2 regions of the Bacillus sp. AK031 genome follow, and region 2 is predicted to be linked to the other one. Evidence: predicted binding sites of a transcription regulator. Region 2 holds the regulator's gene; the other holds the start of a gene.
What was found. Region 2 encodes CtsR, which represses protease genes until heat stress. Its sites were predicted from a motif close to ATGGTCAATAAAGGTCAAACA; they were not measured.

Region 1 (7,697 bases), 700 kb from region 2:
GGTTAACCTTTCAGAGTGTGAAGAAGGCACATTGGAATGGCATCCGTTCGACGAAATCAAAAATTTGCCAATGGCAGAAGGCGACCGCCATATTTTAGAATATATGGTGCATGGAAAAGGAACGATATTCGGCACCTTTACATATACACCTGATTTCAAGCTGCTGGCATATAAGTTAGATCCTAGTTAATCAAAGGGGGAAGGGAATATGAGTACTGGTTCAACTACTGACGGTCAATTGGTGATCATTACCGGAATGTCCGGAGCAGGCAAGACCGTTGCCATACAAAGTTTCGAAGATTTGGGGTTTTTCTGTGTCGATAATTTACCTCCTACTCTTCTTCCTAAATTTCTTGAACTCATGAAAGAGTCGGGGACGAAAATGAACAAAGTCGCCCTGGGCATGGATCTCAGAGGCCGGGAATTTTTCGATCACCTTATCCAGGCACTTGATGATCTGGCGGAAACTTCATGGGTGACACCGCAGATTCTTTATTTAGATGCAGATGATTCCTCATTGGTCAGAAGATATAAAGAAACCCGCCGGTCCCATCCGCTGGCTCCGTCAGGCTTGCCGCTCGAGGGGATCAAACAGGAAAGACTGCTTTTAGAAGAATTGAAAGGCCGTGCACAGACAATTTACACGACTTCTTCGATGAAACCCAGAGAGCTCAGGGAAAAAATTCTTGAGGAATTTTCCAGCAATAAGCGTTCTATTTTCACTGTAAATGTCATATCATTCGGTTTCAAGCACGGAATCCCGATCGATGCTGATCTTGTATTTGACGTCAGATTCCTGCCTAACCCGCATTATATCGAGCATATGAGGCCGAGAACTGGTTTGGAAGAAGATGTATCGAACTATGTATTGAAATGGAGCGAAACCCAGAAATTCCTGGAAAAGGTGACAGACCTGCTGACATTTATGCTGCCGCATTACAAACGCGAAGGAAAAAGCCAGCTTGTCATCGCGATCGGATGTACAGGTGGACAACACCGTTCTGTTGCTCTCGCAGAATACATCGGCCATCATTTTGAAAAAGATTATACAACAAAAATTTCTCATCGAGACATCAAAAAGAAAAGGGAACAGTTGACATGAGGAAGAGCCAGGAGCCAAAGGTAGTCATCATAGGCGGGGGAACAGGACTGCCTGTTCTTCTCAGAGGACTAAAGACATATCCTTTAGATATAACCGCGATTGTCACGGTTGCTGATGATGGAGGCAGTTCAGGGAGATTGAGAGATGACCTGAATGTACCCCCGCCAGGTGATATCAGGAATGTCATTGCCGCTTTGTCAGAGGTCGAGCCTCTCATTGAACAGCTGTTTCAACACCGTTTTGAAACATCCAATGAGTTGTCCGGCCATTCCTTAGGAAACTTGATCCTTGCCGCGTTTACATCGATCACCGGTGATTTTGTCCATGCCATTCAGGAAATGAGCAGGGTTTTGAATGTAAAAGGAAAAGTGCTTCCATCTGCCAATCAAAGTGTTGTGTTGAATGCGGAAATGGAAGACGGAACCATCGTTACAGGAGAATCCAAGATTCCTATCGCAGGGAAGAAAATAAAGCGAGTATTTTTAACGCCAGGCACCATTATCCCGGTATCAGAAACGATTCGGGCAATCAGGGAAGCTGATCTTATTGTGGTGGGTCCTGGGAGCTTGTATACCAGCATCCTGCCTAATCTGCTTGTCCCGGAAATCGGAAAGGAAGTCAGCAAAGCAAAGGCGCAAAAAGTGTACATTTGCAACCTGATGACCCAGGCAGGGGAAACACTTGATTTCACTGCAAGCGATCATGTAAAAGCAATCTATGATCATCTCCATGACGGGTTCATTGACACGATTATCGTCAACAATGAACAAGTTCCTCAAGAAATCGAAGCCCGCTATGAAGAAGAAAAGGCGAAACCGGTCATTTTTGACTTTGCCAGGCTGTCCGCAATGGGCTTGAACGTCATTGAAGAGGAAATCAGCTCTTACCGCGACGGCGTCATCCGCCACGATACCGGAAAAGTTGCCGAGATCATCTTTTCACTCATTGATAAACCCCATCTGAGAAGTATTGAATAGATTAAAAAGAAAAATCAGCACACCAACGAAAATAGTGCAAGCGTTTGTCTTAGGAGGTGAAGAGATGTCGTTTGCTTCAGTAACGAAAAAAGAATTAACCAACCTGGATTTGAAAGATTGCTGTTCAAAGTCAGAGTTGTCTGCCTTGATCAGGATGAACGGATCTCTTTCATTTGCCAACAGATCGCTTATTGTGAATATCCAGACGGAAAATGCCGCCATCGCAAGAAGGATCTACTCATTGATCAAAAAAAATTATGACACTCCTGTCGAGCTGCTTGTCCGCAAAAAAATGCGGCTCAAAAAGAATAATGTCTATATAGTGCGTCTTAACGAAGATACAAAAGAGATTTTGGAAGACCTCCATATCCTTGGAGAAGGTTTTACCATTATTCATAATATTTCTGCTGACTTGGTTAAGAAGAAATGCTGCAAGCGTTCCTACTTAAGGGGTGCGTTTTTAGCTGGAGGATCCGTCAATAACCCCGAAACCTCCTCTTACCACCTTGAGATATTCTCATTGTATCAAGAACATAATGAGGCGCTTTCCGACCTGATGAACAGCTTCGGATTGAACAGCAAAACATTGGAACGCAAAAAAGGATTCATCACATATCTTAAAGAGGCGGAAAAAATTACTGAATTTTTGAATGTAGTAGGGGCCCATGGTGCGCTGCTGCGGTTCGAAGATGTACGGATCGTCAGGGATATGAGAAACTCGGTCAACAGGCTGGTAAACTGTGAAACCGCGAATCTGAACAAGACGATAGGGGCTGCCCTCCGCCAGGTAGAAAATATCCGGTTTATCGAACAGACAGCCGGATTGCAGATACTTCCTGACAAGTTAAGGGAAATTGCTGAACTGAGAGTAACCTATCAGGATGTAACATTGAAAGAATTAGGGGAAATGGTTTCAGGGGGAAATATCAGTAAGTCAGGCATCAACCACAGACTTCGCAAAATAGATGAAATAGCAGACAAACTGCGTGCAGGTGAAAAAGTAAACCATTAAATATAAATGTACAAAGGGGAGAAAGAGAATGGTAGAACAAAAAGTTGAGGTAAAATTAAAAACCGGCTTGCAAGCCCGCCCGGCAGCTCTGTTTGTACAGGAAGCCAACCGATTTTCATCAGAAGTCTTCTTAGAAAGAAACGGTAAAAAAGTAAATGCCAAAAGCATCATGGGACTAATGAGCCTGGCCGTCAGCTCAGGCACTGAAATCACCCTCATTGCAGACGGCACTGATGAAAAAGAAGCAGTCAGGCAGCTGGCTGAATTTGTACAGAAAGAAAGTTAATCAAGGAACTCCGCCTTTTCATTTGAGCGGAGTTTTTTTATTGATGCTGGTTAAGCGGGGATTTTCCTGGTCTGTGCCAGGTACAAAAGGGGAGAACTATACCAGGCACCAAACCTCCAATCCACCGCTGCCAACAAGAATAGAGCACATAAAAAAGCACCTGCCAAAAGCAGGTGCTCTTCTGAATTAATTATTTCTTTTCATTCATTTCATTATTAGTGATGATACGATCGATTAAACCGTACTCAAGCGCTCTTTCAGCTGTCATGAAGTTGTCACGGTCAGTGTCTTTAGAGATCACTTCAAGCGGCTGTCCAGTGCGGTCAGAAAGGATTTGATTCAGCTTTTCACGCAAGAATAGAATGCGTTTTGCAGCGATTTCAATTTCTGTCGCCTGTCCTTGAGCGCCGCCAAGTGGCTGATGGATCATGACTTCAGCATTTGGAAGGGCAAGGCGCTTGCCTTTAGCACCTGCAGCCAGAAGGAATGCACCCATGGATGCTGCCATACCGATACAGATCGTCTGTACATCAGGCTTGATGTATTGGATTGTATCGTAGATTGCCATACCGGCTGTGATGCTTCCGCCAGGGCTGTTGATATAGATTGAAATATCTTTTTCAGGGTTTTCTGATTCAAGGAATAGCAACTGCGCTACGATAGAGTTGGCAACATTATCATCAATGCCGCTTCCCAGCATGATAACACGGTCTTTTAACAGGCGGGAGTAAATGTCATAAGCACGCTCACCGCGGTTTGTTTGTTCAATAACTGTCGGAATTAAGTTCATCTTATTTCCTCCTTCGATCAAATAATGTTATGTTGTAAACATAGAAATCTTTATGTACTGATATAATACACCAGTTGGTCAATAAAGGTCAAACAATTCACCTCAGCTAAACCTTTAATTCTCTCAACAATCCTTTCTACATGATACCCATTCATTCCTTTTTTAAAACTATGCTAAATGTGAATAAAAGATTATTGTTTGTTTTTTTATAAGTTACCTAACAAAGCATTAATGCAAAGCCAAGTACAGCGTAGTAAGTCTATTGCGTGCTTTGACCTTCTTTACAGACCGTTGAAACTCAGTGTTTAGGTTTTCATTGGGCCGATAACCCCGTTTGCGGTCCGTTGACTTTTGGTATTTAGGATTTCAATGGTCCGATAACCCCGTTTGCGGTCCATTGACTTTTGGTATTTAGGTTTTCAATGGTCCGATAACCCCGTTTGCGGTCCATTGACTTTTGGTATTTAGGTTTTCAATGGTCCGATAACCCGTTTTGCGGTCCATTGACTTCTGGTGTTTAGGTTTTCAGTGGGCCGATAAACCCGATTGCGGTCCGTTGACTTTTGGTATTTAGGTTTTCAACGGGCTGATAACCCCGTTTGCGGTCCGTTGACTTTCAACAATCAGGTTTTCAATGACCCGATAACCCCGTTTGCGGTCCGTTGACTTTCAACATTCAGTTTTTCAATGACCCGATAATCACATATGCGGTCCGTTGACTCTCGGAACACCCATTTTCCTTGTCTCTTAATATGCATTACATCAACAATGAAAAACTCTAATCCTGGCATACCCAAAACCTATTGCATTTCCCCGGTTTCTGGACTATAATAGGATATCGTACGCTTCGTCGTACAGTTTGCCCTCGTGGTGCAACGGATAGCACGTAAGATTCCGGTTCTTAAAATGGGGGTTCGATTCCCTCCGAGGGCGTTGCCAAAGGCTTCTGCGCTGATTTTCAGTGCAGGGGCCTTTTTGTTTTTGCCAGCAAGCAAATCACGTGTAAAATCCAATCACACAAACTATACTATAGGTGAATAATGATTAGGAGGGATAAATATGGTACACATCGAAATGTGGACAGATTATGCTTGACCATTCTGCTATATTGGCAAAAGGCGTCTGGAGGACGCCATTAAGCAGATTGACCACCCGGTTGAAGTCACTTACAGGTGCTTCGAACTGGATCCGGCAGCAGAGCGGGATATAAAAGAAAACATTTATGAGAAACTAGCCAAGAAATATGGCATGAGTATAGATCAAGCCAGGGCCAACACCCAAAACATGGTACAAATGGCGAAAGAGGCTGGATTGGATTATCAAATGGATACGATGATCTTAACGAATACCTTTGATGCACACCGCTTGACGATGTATGCGAAAACTCAGGGTCTGATGAAAGAGATGACAGAGCGCATTTTACGTGCGTTTTTCGTTGAATCCAAGCATATTGGGGACCATGAAACCTTGACAGAGCTGGCGGTTGAAACAGGATTGGACCGTGAGGCGGTTGAGAAGATGCTGGCAAGCGGCGAGATGGCTGATGCCGTCCGTGCTGACGAGCAGGCTGCACAGCAAATTGGCGTATCAGGTGTTCCTTTTTATTTGATCAATAAAAAGTATGCCCTTACAGGTGCCCAGCCCGCTGAGGTATTTGTTCAGGCATTGCAAAAAGTAATTGCAGAAGATCAAATCACTGTATTGAACAGCGACAGTGAAGACGGTGTTGTCTGTGATGAAAACGGCTGTGAAATCCCTAAAAAGTAAACAAAATAAAGTACCGGTCCTTGCTTTCCTGTAAATCAGGAAGCAGGGACTATTTTTTATATAACGATGAAAAACACTTCCGCCCTAGAGCCGCCTACTTATTTCCATACACGGGAGCCTCTTTCTGTTGTAAAATAAGGGGAGGAGGGATAGGAATGAAGCTCAATACCGGGTTATATCAGCGGCAATCTTTAAAATTACATATGACTCAGCAGCTGACTCAGGCGATCGAACTGCTGCAGTATTCCTCCCTGGAGCTCAATGAATATCTGGAAAGCAAGGCACTGGAGAACCCTCTTCTTCAGCTTGAACCTGTTTCTTACCAGGAGAACGATAGAGGCCGCCACCAAGGTGGAATGAGCATCGACTGGATTGAAGAAATTGCTGTCCGGGAGGCTTCTCTATGGGAACACCTGACAGCTCAGCTTGATTTGAAAGCGCTAACCCGTGAAGACCGAAACCAGTTGTCTGTGTTATTTGACAGCCTTGACGACAATGGCTATTTGCCATCCAATATAGAAAGTATTATAGGAACAAACAATCTATCAGAATACATCAAGATTCTACAAGGGTTGGACCCTGCTGGAATCGGAGCGAGAAATTTAAAGGAATGTCTGCTTCTTCAGATCGACAGGGACAGCAAAGCCCCGCCGTATACGTACAATATTATTGAACAATTTTTTGTTGATTTTTGTGAAAAGACCTGGAAAAAGATTTCGAGTGAGATGGATATTACTCTCACTGACATCCAAAAGGCGGCTGATTACGTAAAAACATTGAATCCCCGGCCGGGAGCAAGATTCTCCTCGGATCTGCCACATTATATCCGTCCTGAAATGATCGTTACCCAGACAATCGATGGGTTGGAGGTCAAATTGCTCGACGGCAGTGTGATGAAGGTACTCTACAATGATAGTTACCATGAACTGATTTCGCGGTCACAAGATAAAGAAGCCTTAAGGTACCTGCATGATAAGAAGCAGGAGTATCAATGGATTTTGAAAATGATCAATCAGCGGAAGTCAACGTTGATAAAAGTCGGGAAATGCCTGGTTGAAAAGCAGCAGGAATTTTTCAGGCGGGGCCCTAAACATCTAAGACCGTTGACATTAAAGGAAGTCGCAGACACAATAGGTGTACATGAATCGACGATAAGCAGGGCGGCCCGGGGGAAGTACATCGGGACTCCGTATGGTACCTATGAATTGAAAGCTTTATTTGTAAGCGGGGTAGGAACTGATGAGGATTCCGCATCTTCGGAAGGAATAAAGGGTGAGATCAGCCAGCTTGTAGAAGATGAAGATAAGACGAAGCCCCTGTCTGATCAGGCGATTGCCGGTCTTTTAAAAGAGAAAGGGATTAAGGTGTCAAGAAGAACAGTGGCCAAGTATCGTGACCAGCTGAATATCCCATCATCCACAAGGAGAAAAAGATATGAATGAAACACAAACACAATTGCCTCAACTAAAATTTTATACGAGAGATCAGTGCCATTTGTGTGAGGAAGCGAAACTCATGCTGAAACTGGCCCAAGATGATATCCCCTTTGTTTTACAGGAGTTTGATATCGATGAAAGTGACGAGCTCACAGAGCGGTTCGGCCTGATGATTCCAGTCGTTGAAATGGACGGGGAAATCATTCAATATGGGCAAATTGATTATTTTACTCTAAGTAAACGTTTACATCGAAAATTCTGAGTTTTTACAGTTGAATTTTGTTTCATCCCTTGCTAAACTAAGCTTGAAAGCAGGGATGAATTTTT
Region 2 (7,697 bases):
CAGCCTGGACATCTTCCCATCCACTTTGCTGATTCATAACCGCAGGACTGACACATAAATTTGGTTTTCTTTTTAGCCAACTGTAACAACCTCTCTCTTCTATATCTATGTAAATTATTTTAGTGAAATACTACTATTGGAAATGATTGTAGCTCTTTTACAGAAGGGTTTCAAATAGGAGGGAAAATAAAAAGGCCGGAACCCCGAGCTCCAGTGATTCTCATGTAATAGAGGAAAGCAGCATATAGCCACCCAGTCGTTTTCAGCTTTTAATAATATAAAAAAGGCCAGTGAAAACAGTCCCTTTCCTGAGGGGATCTCCGTTTACTGCGGAGATTCCCTCAGGAATCGGGAGACTGCTTTCTTGTGCCCAGCCTTTCTAACTATGATGGTGTATTTGTCGTTTCTTTCATTTTCACTGTGAACTCTTTATCTTCAACATCGATGAGGACAATCTGACCGGTAAGCACAGTGCCTTTCAGTAATTCTTCAGAGAGGCGGTCTTCGATGTGCTTCTGGATTGCCCTGCGCAATGGGCGGGCCCCGTATTCAGGGTCAAACCCTTCATCAGCAATCTTCTCTTTGGCTGCGTCTGTCAACTCCAGAGTGATATCCTGTTCTTTCAATCTTCTCGTCAATTGGTCAGACATCAATGTAACGATTTCTTTTAAGTGCTCTTTCTCAAGTGAATGGAAGACAATGATTTCATCAATACGGTTCAGGAACTCGGGACGGAAAGCCCTCTTCAGCTCTTCCATCACTTTCCCTTTCATATCCTTGTAATCCTGTTCTCCATCCTGGATATTAAATCCGACATATTTATTCTTTTTCAATGATTCAGCGCCAACGTTTGATGTCATGATCAGGACAGTGTTCCTGAAGTCGACTGTACGTCCTTTACTGTCAGTCAAGCGGCCATCCTCAAGCACTTGAAGCAAGATATTGAACACATCAGGGTGTGCTTTCTCAATTTCATCAAGCAGAATGACAGAGTATGGCTTCCGGCGTACTTTTTCCGTCAGCTGTCCGCCTTCATCGTATCCTACATACCCCGGAGGTGAACCGACAAGTCGGGAAGTCGAATGCTTTTCCATATACTCAGACATATCAATCCGGATCATCGATTCCTCATCGCCGAACATCGATTCTGCCAGCGCTCTTGCCAACTCTGTCTTACCGACTCCGGTAGGGCCGAGGAAGACGAATGAACCGATTGGCCTCTTAGGATCCTTCAACCCGGCTCTTGCTCTCCTTACCGCTTTAGAGACGGCTTTTACGGCTTCATCCTGGCCGATAACACGTGAATGCAGAATTTCCTCCAGCTTCAGAAGTTTATCCGTTTCGGTCTGCGCAAGTTTGGAAACAGGAATACCCGTCCAGCTCGATACCACTTTTGCGATATCTTCAACCGTGACTTCCGTGTTCTCCTGACCCTGCTTTTCTTTCCATGATTTCTTCGTATCTTCAAGCTCTTCTCTCAAACGCTGTTCTGTATCCCTCAGGGAAGCGGCTTTTTCGAACTCCTGGCTTTGTACGGCTGCATCCTTCTCTTTTCTAATCTCTTCAAGCTTTACTTCCAGCTCTTTTAGATTAGGGGGAGTGGTATATGAACGGAGCCTTACTTTAGAACCGGATTCATCAATAAGGTCGATAGCTTTATCTGGAAGGAACCGGTCTGAAATGTAACGGTCTGAAAGTTTAACTGCTGCTTCAATCGCCTCATCCGTGATGGATACACGGTGATGTGCTTCATAACGGTCACGAAGGCCTTTAAGGATCTGGACGGATTCCTCTGCCGTAGGCTCATCAACCTGGATTGGCTGGAACCTTCTCTCCAATGCAGCATCCTTTTCGATATACTTACGGTACTCATCAAGTGTCGTAGCACCAATACACTGCAATTCACCGCGTGCAAGAGACGGTTTCAAGATATTGGATGCATCGATGGCGCCTTCTGCTCCACCTGCACCGATTAATGTATGAAGCTCGTCAATGAAGAGAATGATATTTCCTGCCTGGCGGATTTCATCCATCACTTTCTTCAAGCGGTCTTCAAATTCCCCGCGGTATTTCGTCCCTGCAACCACTGTACCCATATCAAGTGTCATGACACGTTTGTCACGAAGGATCTCAGGTACTTCGTTATGGACAATTTGCTGTGCCAGGCCTTCAGCAATCGCTGTTTTACCGACACCCGGTTCACCAATCAACACCGGATTATTTTTCGTTCGGCGGCTTAATACTTCGATGACACGCTGGATCTCTTTGCTTCTGCCGATGACCGGATCAAGGCTATCTTCTCTTGCGATAGCCGTGAGGTCCCGGGCAAGGCTGTCGAGAGTTGGCGTGTTGGCATTTGTATTTGTTCCACCCTGATGGCCGTTTGAATCATTGCTGCCCAGCAACTGAAGAACCTGTTGTCTTGCTTTGTTCAGACTGACACCAAGGTTGTTCAGTACACGTGCTGCCACACCTTCGCCTTCTCTTATCAGCCCCAGCAGGATATGCTCTGTGCCAACGTAAGAATGCCCTAGCTTTCTCGCTTCATCCATAGAAAGTTCAATGACCTTCTTGGCTCTCGGAGTATAGTGGATGGTCTGAGAATTCTCTTTGCCTTTTCCAATCAGGCCTTCCACTTCTTTCTGGATTTTTTCTGGGCTAAGACCTAGTGCGGTCAATCCTTTCGCTGCAATTCCCTCACCTTCACGCACAAGTCCCAAAAGGATATGCTCTGTTCCGATGTTGCTGTGTAATAGACGAATAGCCTCTTCCTGTGCCAAAGCCAATACCTTCTGGGCTCTTTCAGTAAATCTGCCAAACATCATATTAGTCTCCTCCTAACTCGTTCTATTTTCAAGTTTTAGACGTTCCCGGATAAATGCCGCTCTCCTTATGTCTCTCTCATCCGGACGGAGCGGACCGCCTGAATATTGTTGTAAAAAACCCGGCTGGGTAAGTATCATTAATTCATTTAATATACTGCGGGATATGTTTTCTATATACCCCAAATCAATTCCCAATCTCACATCCGACAAACATTTAGCCGCTTCTTTCGATTCTATGACCCTGCAATTTTCCAAAACTCCCAGAGAGCGGAACACTCTGTCTTCTAATTGTATGTTCGAAGTTTTCACTAATGCTTCCCGTGCTGATTGTTCTTGGGCAATAATCTGTTTGACCACGCCCGTCAAATCATCCACGATATCTTCTTCAGATTTTCCGAGGGTAATCTGATTGGAAATCTGAAAGATATTACCTAAAGCTTCGCTGCCTTCACCGTAAATTCCTCTAACAACCAGACCTAATTGATTGATTGCCGGGATAATCCGGTTCATCTGCTGCGTGATGATCAGTGCAGGCAGATGCATCATCACTGATGCCCTCATCCCTGTTCCAACATTGGTTGGACACGAAGTTAAATAACCGCTTTTTTCATGGAAAGCAAAATCCAGCCTGCTTTCAAGCCAGTCATCAATCTCATCCGCTTTTTTCAGAGCTTCCTTGAGCTGCAAGCCCGGGAATAAGCATTGAATACGTATATGGTCTTCCTCATTTACCATTATGCTGATGTCTTCCTTCTCTGAAAGAACAACACCCCCGAAACTGGATTCATCTGCCAGATTCGGGCTGATAAGGTGTTTCTCCATCAGCACACGTTTTTGCAGAGGCTGCATTTCAGCCATTTTTAGAAATTCAAGATTTCCATGTTCTCCTGATTCTTCACCTATATACTCCTTGACCTTACCAATTATTTCATTTGCCTCTTCCGTAGAAAAAAGAGTGGGAAAAAGGTAGTCATTAAGATTTCGGGCGAGCCTGATTCTGGTGCTTAACACAATGTCCGAATTGGGGCCGTCTTCACTCATCCATGAACTGACAGCCTGGTTCAGAAACTTCTCAATCGACATTACTTCTCTCCTCCCTCTTGGCGGATTTCTTTCTCAAGAGAGCGGATTTCATCCCTGACACCTGCAGCCTTTTCAAACTCTTCCTCCTGAATCAGCTGCTGCAGCCGGGACTTCAATTCCATTACTTTTTTCTTCAAATGGATAGTGCCGCCCATTCGTTCGGGCACTTTCCCATGATGTTCCACATTGCCGCTATGGACTCTCCTAAGAATAGGAGTGAGTTCATCTTTAAATGTTTCATAGCAATTGGCACAGCCGAAACGGCCGACATTGATAAATTGCTGGAAGGTTAATTTGCACTTCTCGCACTGCAATACTTCCTGAGCGGGAATCTGCGCCTCTTGCTGTTTCATTGCAGGGCTTAAGTTCAGCAGACCTGACAGCAGGCTGTTAACAGAAAAAGCAGGAGAGCCGTCGAACATAAACATTTCCCCTTTATCCTGGGCGCATCTTTCACATAAATGCACTTCTGTCTTCTCGCCGTTCACGATTTTGGTAAAATGGAGAGTGGCAGGTCTTTCATTACACTCCTGGCAAACCAATTCAACTCACCTCTCCTACTTATATTTTAATGTAATCAGCATCGCCTTCAGCATCCTTGCCCTTAATTCATCTCTATCAGGCAAGTCTAAATAAATGACTGAACGATCCATTACACTTATCATAATCTTCGCTTCTCTTACCGTAATAACCTCTTCTTCAACCAATCTGTATACCAAATCTTCAGCCGTATTTTGTGATACCCGGGCATCCACCAGAGAAATCAGCTGGTCAACAAGGTGGGCGTGATCATGCGAATGTACCTTCATAATACGGATATACCCGCCGCCGCCTCGTTTACTCTCTACCATATACCCTCTTTCAATCGTAAACCTGGTATTAATCACATAGTTGATCTGTGAGGGGACACACTGAAATTTGTCAGCAATCTCGCTGCGCTTTATCTCGACAATCTCATTGCCGCTTGATTCAAAAACCTTCTTAAGGTAGTTTTCGATGATATCGGAAATATTCCTCATCAGGCCTCCTCCTCTTTTGACTTTGACTATATTTGACTAAGATTATACAACAGAACAACTTATCATTGCAATCCATTAATCTGCCTTAAAAGTTTTCCCAGTTTGAAGGTCTTCTTAAACATCGATTTTCATGTTTGTAATAAAAAGTAGACCTTTGGGGTATGCGATGACTATTTAAGACGCACTAAATTGTATTTAAAAATCAGCGTCATAGTGACATTCATGAAAAAATGCACAGCAATCGGAACAAGTATATTATCCGTTACAGAATAACCCCATCCAAATACCACACTTGGCAAGATAATATTGAATAACATAACCGGCTTCTTGAAATACCTGACATGAAACAAAAGAAAAGCAAGTGCACCAATACCAATCGACAGCCACTCATTTTGCAGCATCAAAAATGCCGCATTTTGAATAATGCCCCTAAATAACAGTTCTTCAAATAAGACGATAAGAAACATAAACGCCAATATGGTATGGTTAGGGTATTCCGCAAACGACTTATTTGTATCATCGATGAGGTGAGAAGGGACAATGTAAGCAAGTGCCGCTCCATAACTAACGAGTGCAACAGAAGCACACACGATGTAAACAAACATCTTTACAGGAGAACTAAAGGAGAGGTAGCTGTCAATTCCCATCATCCCCGATACAATAAATACAAAAATAACTGAGATGCATAGGAAGCTGGAGGATAGGAATCCTGCCGTTACGTTTTTAGATAGAAGATCACTTGGATTTTGAACGATTTTTTCCATGTTACATACCCTTTTCTTTCTATTATTTTTATTAGAATAGCATGCCGGCATTAAGGAAGACTATCGAAATTTGCGGTGCAACCTGTCTGGTTTTGGAGAATAAAGAGGATCTTTTCTCGAAGGCATGAGCTATACAGCTCCTTTTAATAGTGGGCGTGAGGTGAGAATTGCGCCGGTTATTAATTGTGGTTAAGCCATATAACACCTGTACTCACTGCGCTTTCACCTCCAGGCTGACATGAAGATAGCGTTAGGAGAATAAACGGAAAAATACTCATATATTTTAAATTAGACTCAATAAACTAGAATTATGCTCATAAATAAAATATCTTGCTCATAAACGTGTCGAATTTGCTCATATAATTGATATTAGGCTCATAAATATTTTTGGCTGCTTATCAGCTGCCTCGTAAGATAACTATCACTGCTTACATCGGTGTTTTTTTATACTTTGTTCCTAGTCAGACATTGAAAGATGTAATTTTTATTAAAAAACGGTTGGGGTGAGGAATTCTCTTGTGCAATCATTAGAAAGCCAGTGGGGTGCCTCAATTGCGTAATTTCACTCCTTATTAATAACTAACTAGAGAAAAGTCAACTATTGTATGTTTAATCCTGCAGACAATCTGACAGTGCCTCGTTCATTGTCATTCTCATGTTTTCTATACAAAAAAAAAGCACCACTTCAACGTGTTAACGGGTTCTGTTTTGAAATACAAAAATATGAATTAACATTGCTTTTTGTATAGTAATTCTCACCAAAATCAAAAAGCAATTTGGCAAGAAGATCGGAAGAAAAATGCTTGGGGCATGGAGACACATGCTCGAAGCATTTCTTATCGAAATATAAGTACTGGGTAGTGATTTCCAGTTATCCAAGAATCCCCCTAAAATAAGCTGCCAAAATAAGAGGAGAAATTCCTCTTATTGAGGAAACAGCACGAAAAATAGAGCAAATAGAGGGAAAAATTCCCTCTATTTGCTCCGAAGGCATAAAAATGGGCCATTTTACTTTGCCTTAAGGGGAAAAATTCCCCTTATTTCCCTAAACCCAGCCCTATTCTGCAGAATAGCGGGAAAAACTACCCTTATTATTTAAATAATCAGAGGTTATTCTAAGGAAAAAAATGTCCGCTTCATTTATCTGTCTCTCAAAATCAACACCCTCCTGCTAGTTTGTAACACACCAATTGGTATAACTAACGAGTAGAATGCAAATTTTCATTTTGACAAAAACCTATGACACCATGTTAAAAGGGGGGCGAAATTCAGTGCGGATTTAGCGTTCATATTATTAAACGTTATATTTTATCAACAAATAGAAGCAGTCTAATTCAGTTGCGAACTGGACTGCTAATTGGTGTGCTGATTTAGTTTTGTGTATTCGAAATCCGAACCCATTAGGCAAAGGTACTCTTTTATCCGCCTGGCGACGTCCTACTCTCACAGGGGGAGTCCCCAACTACCATCGGCACTGAAGGCTCGGCCGGCGATGAGCGGCGCATCTCTTCGTCCGCTTCGCTCGTTCACATCCTCCTGGGCAGAGCCCACTCCGGTGTTCTCTCCCTCGTGTCCTCGACCTTCTTGCTCCTCCCCGCCCGAGCTCTGCTTCTGATTAATCTCCAGAACTAGACAAACTAATCGTGAATGATTTTTATGTATACAAAAAAGAGCACCACTCTGGGTACTCTTTTATTCGCCTGGCGACGTCCTACTCTCACAGGGGGAGATCCCCCAACTACCATCGGCGCTGAAGAGCTTAACTTCCGTGTTCGGCATGGGAACGGGTGTGACCTCTTCGCCTTAATCACCAGACATATTTAATTGAAAGAACATCGTTCTCTCAAAACTAGATAAAGTTATGAAGAAAAGAAAGTATTCCGAGTTTCGCGCAATAATTGTGGTTAAGTCCTCGATCGATTAGTATCTGTCAGCTGCACGTGTCGCCACGCTTCCACCTCAGACCTATCTACCTGATCATCTTTCAGGGATCTTACTCACATAAA

Region 1: the regulator CtsR is predicted to act here: its motif matches at 4,242-4,262, upstream of clpP (ATP-dependent Clp endopeptidase proteolytic subunit ClpP).

The regions. Positions count from the first base shown of each region.
Region 1 is NZ_CP096424.1:586,150-593,846, forward strand. It holds gene M1E09_RS02710 (NUDIX hydrolase) at 1-190, shown strand, start outside; gene rapZ (RNase adapter RapZ) at 209-1,102, shown strand; gene M1E09_RS02720 (gluconeogenesis factor YvcK family protein) at 1,099-2,079, shown strand; gene whiA (DNA-binding protein WhiA) at 2,144-3,091, shown strand; gene M1E09_RS02730 (HPr family phosphocarrier protein) at 3,120-3,377, shown strand; gene clpP (ATP-dependent Clp endopeptidase proteolytic subunit ClpP) at 3,568-4,167, opposite strand; tRNA gene M1E09_RS02740 (tRNA-Arg) at 5,029-5,100, shown strand; gene M1E09_RS02745 (DsbA family oxidoreductase) at 5,311-5,934, shown strand; gene rpoN (RNA polymerase factor sigma-54) at 6,090-7,376, shown strand; gene M1E09_RS02755 (glutaredoxin family protein) at 7,369-7,632, shown strand.
Region 2 is NZ_CP096424.1:4,182,124-4,189,820, forward strand. It holds gene radA (DNA repair protein RadA) at 1-80, opposite strand, end outside; gene clpC (ATP-dependent protease ATP-binding subunit ClpC) at 384-2,825, opposite strand; gene M1E09_RS21415 (protein arginine kinase) at 2,838-3,908, opposite strand; gene M1E09_RS21420 (UvrB/UvrC motif-containing protein) at 3,908-4,450, opposite strand; gene M1E09_RS21425 (CtsR family transcriptional regulator) at 4,466-4,930, opposite strand; gene M1E09_RS21430 (CPBP family intramembrane glutamic endopeptidase) at 5,098-5,691, opposite strand; rRNA gene rrf (5S ribosomal RNA) at 7,390-7,506, opposite strand; rRNA gene M1E09_RS21440 (23S ribosomal RNA) at 7,592-7,697, opposite strand, start outside.